DNA from 3 places in the Pseudoalteromonas sp. ND6B genome. Region 1 is predicted to be linked to each of the others. Evidence: predicted binding sites of a transcription regulator. Region 1 holds the regulator's gene; each other region holds the start of a gene.
What was found. Region 1 encodes LexA, which represses DNA repair genes until DNA is damaged. Its sites were predicted from a motif close to TACTGTATNNNNATACAGTA; they were not measured.
Positions count from the first base shown of each region.

Region 1 (2,207 bases):
ATGAGTGAATAACATCATCTGAAGTCATTAAAAAACGTACTTTTTGATTAATTGGTAGTACCAGCGGTTTATCGACCTCGAGTAAATAATTCGGGTTTTTATCAGCAAGGTTGGTTATTTCATTTTGAGGTGTAGCTAGCATGGAATAAAACTCAACGTCCTCCCCCATATACTCGTAATGCCACTTCCACTGTGAGCCTGTAATTTTAATGGTGAGATCAGCTTTGCTGGCATCCTCCATGGCAATTAAGGTTTTAGTCGCAGGAATGGCCATAACAATTAATATGACAAAAGGGATCGCAGTCCACAGTATTTCTACTTTGGTGCTTTCATGGAATTGGGCAGGGACAGCCCCTTTAGATTTGCGATGATGAATGAGTGCCCAAAACATAATGGCAAACACGATCACCCCAATCACACAACATATTAAAAAAATAGTCATGTGCAGTTGGTATACATTATTACTTATATCGGTTACGCCTTTACGCATATTATATTGGCTATTAGCAAGCACATTCTGCGAAAAAACAAACAATATAAGCCACAAGGAAGAACTCAGCTTACCCATGTGACGGCTCCTTTGATGCTATTGCTGACGCAAAGCGAAGAGGCATACGGCTTAAACGCCTATTCGTTATTTTTATTTTTTATAAGGGTGCTGGATTTAGTAAATGTGTGTTCTCAAAACGACTAAGCTGTGAGTTATTTTTATTCCAGCTCTTTAATAACTAGTTAAAAAATAAACAATAAGCAAGGTGAGTATGAAAAATAAACAAGGTGTATTTTTTAAAATGCGCAGCTAAAAAAATAGCAACTAGTCAGGCAATTAATCTAAGAGTCAGGTTTAGTAAGGGGTGTATTGAAATTACAGGATAGAAATATAAAAAATTGTTAACTTAAAAAAGCAGAGTAAATTTGTTTATTTATAAAGTATTTAGTGATTTTATTTATGATAGGAGAAGCACTTAACAACATATAGTCATACATTTGATAAGTTAGACATTGTGCTGCTAACAAACCCAGCGCCTAATCACTATTAAGCGCTAAATTATGCTTTAATACTACATCCAGTCAGCGTTACGAATAACACCTACCGCTAAGCCTTCAATATTGAACGACTCATTTTCTAAATCGACCTCAATAGCTGAAAACTCATCATTTTCAGCATGTAAGAGTACTTTTCTGCCCGCTTTTTCTAAACGCTTCACGGTTACATCGTCGTCAACACGGGCAACAATAACTTGTCCATTTTCGGCAACTTGGGTTTTATGCACAGCAAGTAAATCACCATCCATAATACCAATGTCTTTCATACTCATACCGTTAACACGCAATAAAAAATCGGCCGCAGGTTTAAACATTAAAGGGTCAATTTTACAGTGGCTTTCTACATGCTGTTGCGCCAATATAGGCTCACCGGCAGCCACCCTGCCAATTAAAGGTAAGCCTAACTGCTCTGGCTCCTCTTCTTCAACAAGCTGAATGCCCCGACTCGCGCCTGGCTTCATTTTAATCACACCTTTTTTGGCCAGTGCTTTTAAGTGTTCTTCTGCAGCATTCGCACTTTTAAAACCCAGTGTTTGTGCAATTTCGGCACGTGTAGGAGGCATACCAGTGTCTTTAATAAACACTTTAATGAGTTCGAGTATTTGCGCTTGGCGTTTCGTTAATGGTCGCATACAACTGGTTTTCCATACAGTACAATTAACTGTGAGTATATACAGTTATTTAAAAATCGCAAATATAAATTAATGCCTTATATGCCGTTATCATCAAACAATAACCTACTTTAAAAGCAGGGTGATAAATGTAATTATTAGCAACGCATTATCATATTAATAAATTTTAATTCTCAATTACTTATCCAAGGAGCTAGCATGAGTATTTGGCATCAACCGATTACATTAGAGTTTTGTAAGCAATTAGATCAAGGTATTACAGGCCAAGGGACACTCATGAAAACCATGGGAATAGAAATCAGTGAAATTGGTGATGACTACTTAGTGGCAACTATGCCGGCAATTCCAGAGCATCATAACCCTATGGGTATCGTTCATGGTGGTGCAAATGTGGTGCTTGCTGAAACAGTAGCAAGTTATGCCGCTAATTTTGTGGTTGATTTCAATCGGTTTTATTGTGTTGGCCAAGAGATCAGTGCAAGTCATTTAAAGGCATCACGCAATGGCACATTAACGGCCACAGCGAGA
Region 1 covers NZ_JQFL01000013.1:70,890-73,096, forward strand. Annotated here, with positions in the region: gene coxB (cytochrome c oxidase subunit II) at 1-568, opposite strand, end outside; gene lexA (transcriptional repressor LexA) at 1,062-1,679, opposite strand; gene ND6B_RS15380 (PaaI family thioesterase) at 1,878-2,207, shown strand, end outside.

Region 2 (2,207 bases), on a different contig from region 1:
GCTCGCTTACTGAAGACTTCTACAAGATTTAGATTTACTTAAACCGCGATGCCTCGCAAACTGAGCTGGTGTTAGTAGGGCGTATTAGCGTAATACTGGTTGCGTTATTTGCTATTTACCTAGCGTATGACCGTAATAGTTCAATACTTGATTTAGTTAGCAACGCATGGGCTGGTTTTGGTGCTGCATTTGGTCCACTTGTCTTGTTTAGTCTTTACTGGAAACGTATGAACTTAAAAGGGGCTATTAGCGGTATGGTTGTTGGTGCTTTAACAGTGCTTGTATGGATTTATGCGCCTATTACCATTAATGGTGAGAGCTTAAGCAGTGTAATTTATGAAATCGTCCCAGGCTTCATTTTAGCGAGTATTGCTATTGTGGTAGGAAGCCTTGTGACAGCTGAACCGAAAAAAGAAATTACTGATCTGTTTGATGAAGTTGAATCGTCATTGTAACTGATTAGCTAACGTAAAGTGTTGGTTTTTATAAATGCCAATCAGTTTAACTGGTTGGCATTTTTTATTGGCTGACCTTTAGCTATTATTATTTAAAGGCATAAAAAAACTGAATTCGAATACCGAATTCAGTTTTTTAATAATTACTATTGAGCTTTTGAAAGTGCTAACTCGCTGCTTTATCTTTTATATCCGCAACGTTATCTGACTTTGTTTTTTTAGCTTTAGTGGGTACTTCTTTACCACCTTTAAGTACGGCCATAAAGTCGTCTTTACTTTTTGCAATCTCCAGCGCGAGCGACTCAACCTGTTGTTCACTTAGTGGCACATCTACTTTTTCAAGCATGAGTTCTAGTGACTCGGCAATATCGAGCATTTTGTCATAGGCATCAGCTTCTTTTTTAGTAGTAAACGTCATGCGCTCGACTCCGTTTCGTTCTACAACATATTTAACAACAACAGCCATGATTTCTCCTGCTTACTTACGTGGCAATATGATTATTTTAAATCATTAGATTACTGTTTTTATATACAGTACAAGCTTGCGCGTGGTTTTGCAAGCTTTAGCCTTAGTTTATCTGCAGCTTGGTTGACAATAAAGAGTAACTCTACTTTATTTATTAAGTCACTTTATAACGCGTTGCAGTAAAGGAGTCGCAAGGAGTGATTGTTACCGTTAGTACTTAGTAACCACAACGTTATGTAAAAGTGCTGGGTGTAAATAATCAACGAATGTTCATGTAAGAACACAAAAGGAAATAGTATGAAATTAATTAAAATCATCTCATTAGCCGCTGCTTTATGTTTATTACCTATGGGTACCACCTTTGCGCAAAGCGATATGCTATCAGAGCAGATGCAATCAGCCGTGGTTAATATTAATACTGCTGATTTAAAACAGTTAATTAAGTTACCAGGTGTCGGCAAGAAAAAAGCACAGGCAATTATCGATTATAGAGAAACAAATGGTGATTTCGCATCACTTGAAGATCTAGCTAAAGTAAAAGGGGTGGGTAAAAAAATGCTAGCCAAACTTGATGGAAAGGTGGCGTTTTAACTTAAAAGGGCGCTATGCGCCCTGATCAAACTGTTTTAAGGCAGCACCAAGGTGCTTTTTAGCAAAATTAACATCTACGGGGGCGGTTAGTAGCGGGTAGCTTAAACCAGCCACAATCAAAAAGGGCACGAGTAGCCATCCTTCAAAAAGGGTAAATATTAAAAAAAATGGGCTTAGCAGCATAAGCTTTACAATACGCATTAACACTCTGTCACTAGGAGAGAGCATACTTAACGAGATCGCAATAACGGTTTGTCTTTGACGAACTTTTAAGTGTTTAAGTTCGTCAACGTGGCTTGAAAAAAAAGTAAACATATTAAAGTGACTTTTTAGAGATTAATCGACTGGCCACTAACGCAATAAGTGTGGCGGTAAACAATACAAAAATAACTTCCATCCATGCAGGCATACTTAAGCCTGCAAATTGCCAATCTATGTTTCCGCAATCACCGGTTGCCTCAAAAAATTGCGGTATCCAATGATGTAATGGCATAAACTCTGGAAAATTTGGCTCAAACTCACAGCTAAATGCGAAGGGGTCAGTGGTTGTTTGCATTTCAATGTGCTCACGAACTATTAGTAACCCCCATACACTTGAAACCCCCCACACTGTATAAGCGACAATACGGACTACGAGGTTGTTTGGTTTACTGGCGCCAATAATACCGGCAAAAAGTAAGCCTAATACCGCGGTG
Region 2 covers NZ_JQFL01000072.1:49,651-51,857, forward strand. Annotated here, with positions in the region: partial or broken gene putP (sodium/proline symporter PutP) at 1-455, shown strand, start outside; gene ND6B_RS03310 (YebG family protein) at 622-921, opposite strand; gene ND6B_RS03305 (ComEA family DNA-binding protein) at 1,219-1,512, shown strand; gene ND6B_RS03300 (DUF6170 family protein) at 1,525-1,827, opposite strand; gene dsbB (disulfide bond formation protein DsbB) at 1,829-2,207, opposite strand, start outside.
Region 2: a site for LexA is predicted at 973-992, ahead of ND6B_RS03310 (YebG family protein). Genes of this name have one in related genera too.

Region 3 (2,207 bases), on a different contig from region 1:
CAACAACCTTAATATCAAAAGAACCAAAACCCAAAACAAATAAAAGACCGAATAGTGCAAAAACAAAGTGCTCGGCTTTAGCTGTAATTATATTTAATTTAGGGATAGGAGTCTTTTTACCAGAAAACTTGTTGTAAATTTTTATCACAAAGCTAAACACCAAATAGATCACATTCCAAATTGGACGTAATGTTATTCCAAGACTAGTTAAACTTACTGTAAATAATAAATATACTCCGCCAAAAGCAATAGCGAGCATCAAAAATAACAAACCGTCACCTATACTCACATCTCTGGGGAAATAGCCTATCCTCCAGCAATAAACTAATAGGACTGAACCACCTATAGTCAATCCAGTTTTGAATACGAGACTCAGTGCTTTATTTGCAATATCTAGTTGTTTATCTAATATCTCTAATGAACTCAAACCAAATCCTTTCGCTCTAACATTTATTGAACACTACACTTCTGTGGTTTGTAACACCAAAACAGCATATATCTTAATAGTTTCACTAATAATTACCTTTGTAAACAGATAATTAAATAGCTAAAATTTAAACATGTTAACTTTCACCAATACGGCGGTTAACGATGCTATAGAACAATTTAGGAGATAATTCATTAATAAAAGAATAAGTTTCTCAATGTCCGTTAACGATACAAGCCGAACTTCAATATCGAAATATATTACCCATAAAAAATAATTCCCTCTCATTTGCTTTCTTATGATTTGCTCAAGAAACCGCCTTTATGTTAATAACTAAATAGGCTTTTAGGCTAGTCTTTAATTAAGATTATTCCACATAATAATTTTCACGAAACGGTGACACCTCATTAAAGATGATATATCGATAAGTCATTGTTTTGCTGAAGTAAGAACGATATTAGCTTAGTTTAGCTCTCATTTTACATTTAAATTTCTTGGTAAGCGTTGCAAGCTGAATTATACTGTACAAATAAACAGTATTGAGGTGCGTATGTTTGTTATTCCAATTTTTATAGAGGCCGGTATTACAGGATTTGAGTCTCCTGCAGCAGAATATACAGAGCTTGGGATTTCACTCGATGAACTCATAATAAGGCACCCTAATGCGACATTTATCGGTTTAGCATCGGGTGAATCAATGCAAGATGTAGGGATTTTCGATGGTGACTTACTCGTTGTAGATAGATCTGAAAATGTGAGTACTGGCGATGTGATTGTTGCGAGTTATAACGGGACTTTTGTGTGTAAAATAATAGATAAAACAAACCGTTTACTCATTTCTGCATCTAAAAACTATCAGTCTGTTTATATCTCTGAAGATGATGATTTTAAATTAGAAGGTGTTGTTACTTCGAGCATTCGTCTTCATAAGAATAGAGCCGAGCTGAGTCGATGTTTGCCCTCGTAGATGCTGTTGCTTTTTATGCGAGTGCAGAAAAGGTCTTTGACCCCTCTATTCGCTTTAAACCAGTTGTGGTTCTAACAAATAACGATGGGTGTATTTGCGCCATATGCCCTATTGCCAGAAAGCTTAACATTCCTAAATTCCAGCCTTACTTCAAAGTTAAAAACTACCTAGAGCAACAGAATGTGATTGTTCGCTCATCAAACTATGAGCTGTATGCTGATTTGAGCGAGCGAATGATGACGGTGATAAACCGCTTTTGTGATGACCACTATGTTTATAGTATCGATGAGTCTTTTCTTCGTTTTACTGGCTTCACTAAAATCATTGATGATTGGGCCGACTATGGGCAAACAATACGCCGTGCCGTTTGGCGTGAAACCGGTCTACCCGTTGGTGTTGGGTTTGGTACGACACCTACGCTAGCTAAAGCCGCCAACCATGCAGCTAAAAAGCTGTCCGGCTATAACGGTGTTGCAGTTATCAACGATGAGCATTCTCGCCAAGCAATATTGACGCGAATGGATGTCACTGATGTATGGGGCATAGGCTCCCGTCTAGGAAAAAAGCTTAGGTTTATGGGGATTAACACGGCATGGGAGCTCGCTTGTCAAAACCCTAAAGCCATGAGAAGAATGTTCAGTGTTGTCATTGAGCGAACAGTCAGCGAATTAAACGGTATTGCGTGTTTAAGTTGGGATGAAGTAAAGCAGAATAAAAAAGAGATATACTCTACAAGAAGCTTTGGTGAAAGAGTCAGTGACATAACAACACTAAAATCAGCTCTCGTTACGCATGCTGCCATTGTTGGCCGCA
Region 3 covers NZ_JQFL01000088.1:2,287-4,493, reverse strand. Annotated here, with positions in the region: gene ND6B_RS00650 (hypothetical protein) at 1-427, opposite strand, end outside; gene ND6B_RS00655 (LexA family protein) at 978-1,394, shown strand; gene ND6B_RS00660 (Y-family DNA polymerase) at 1,379-2,207, shown strand, end outside.
Region 3: a site for LexA is predicted at 947-966, ahead of ND6B_RS00655 (LexA family protein). Genes of this name have one in related genera too.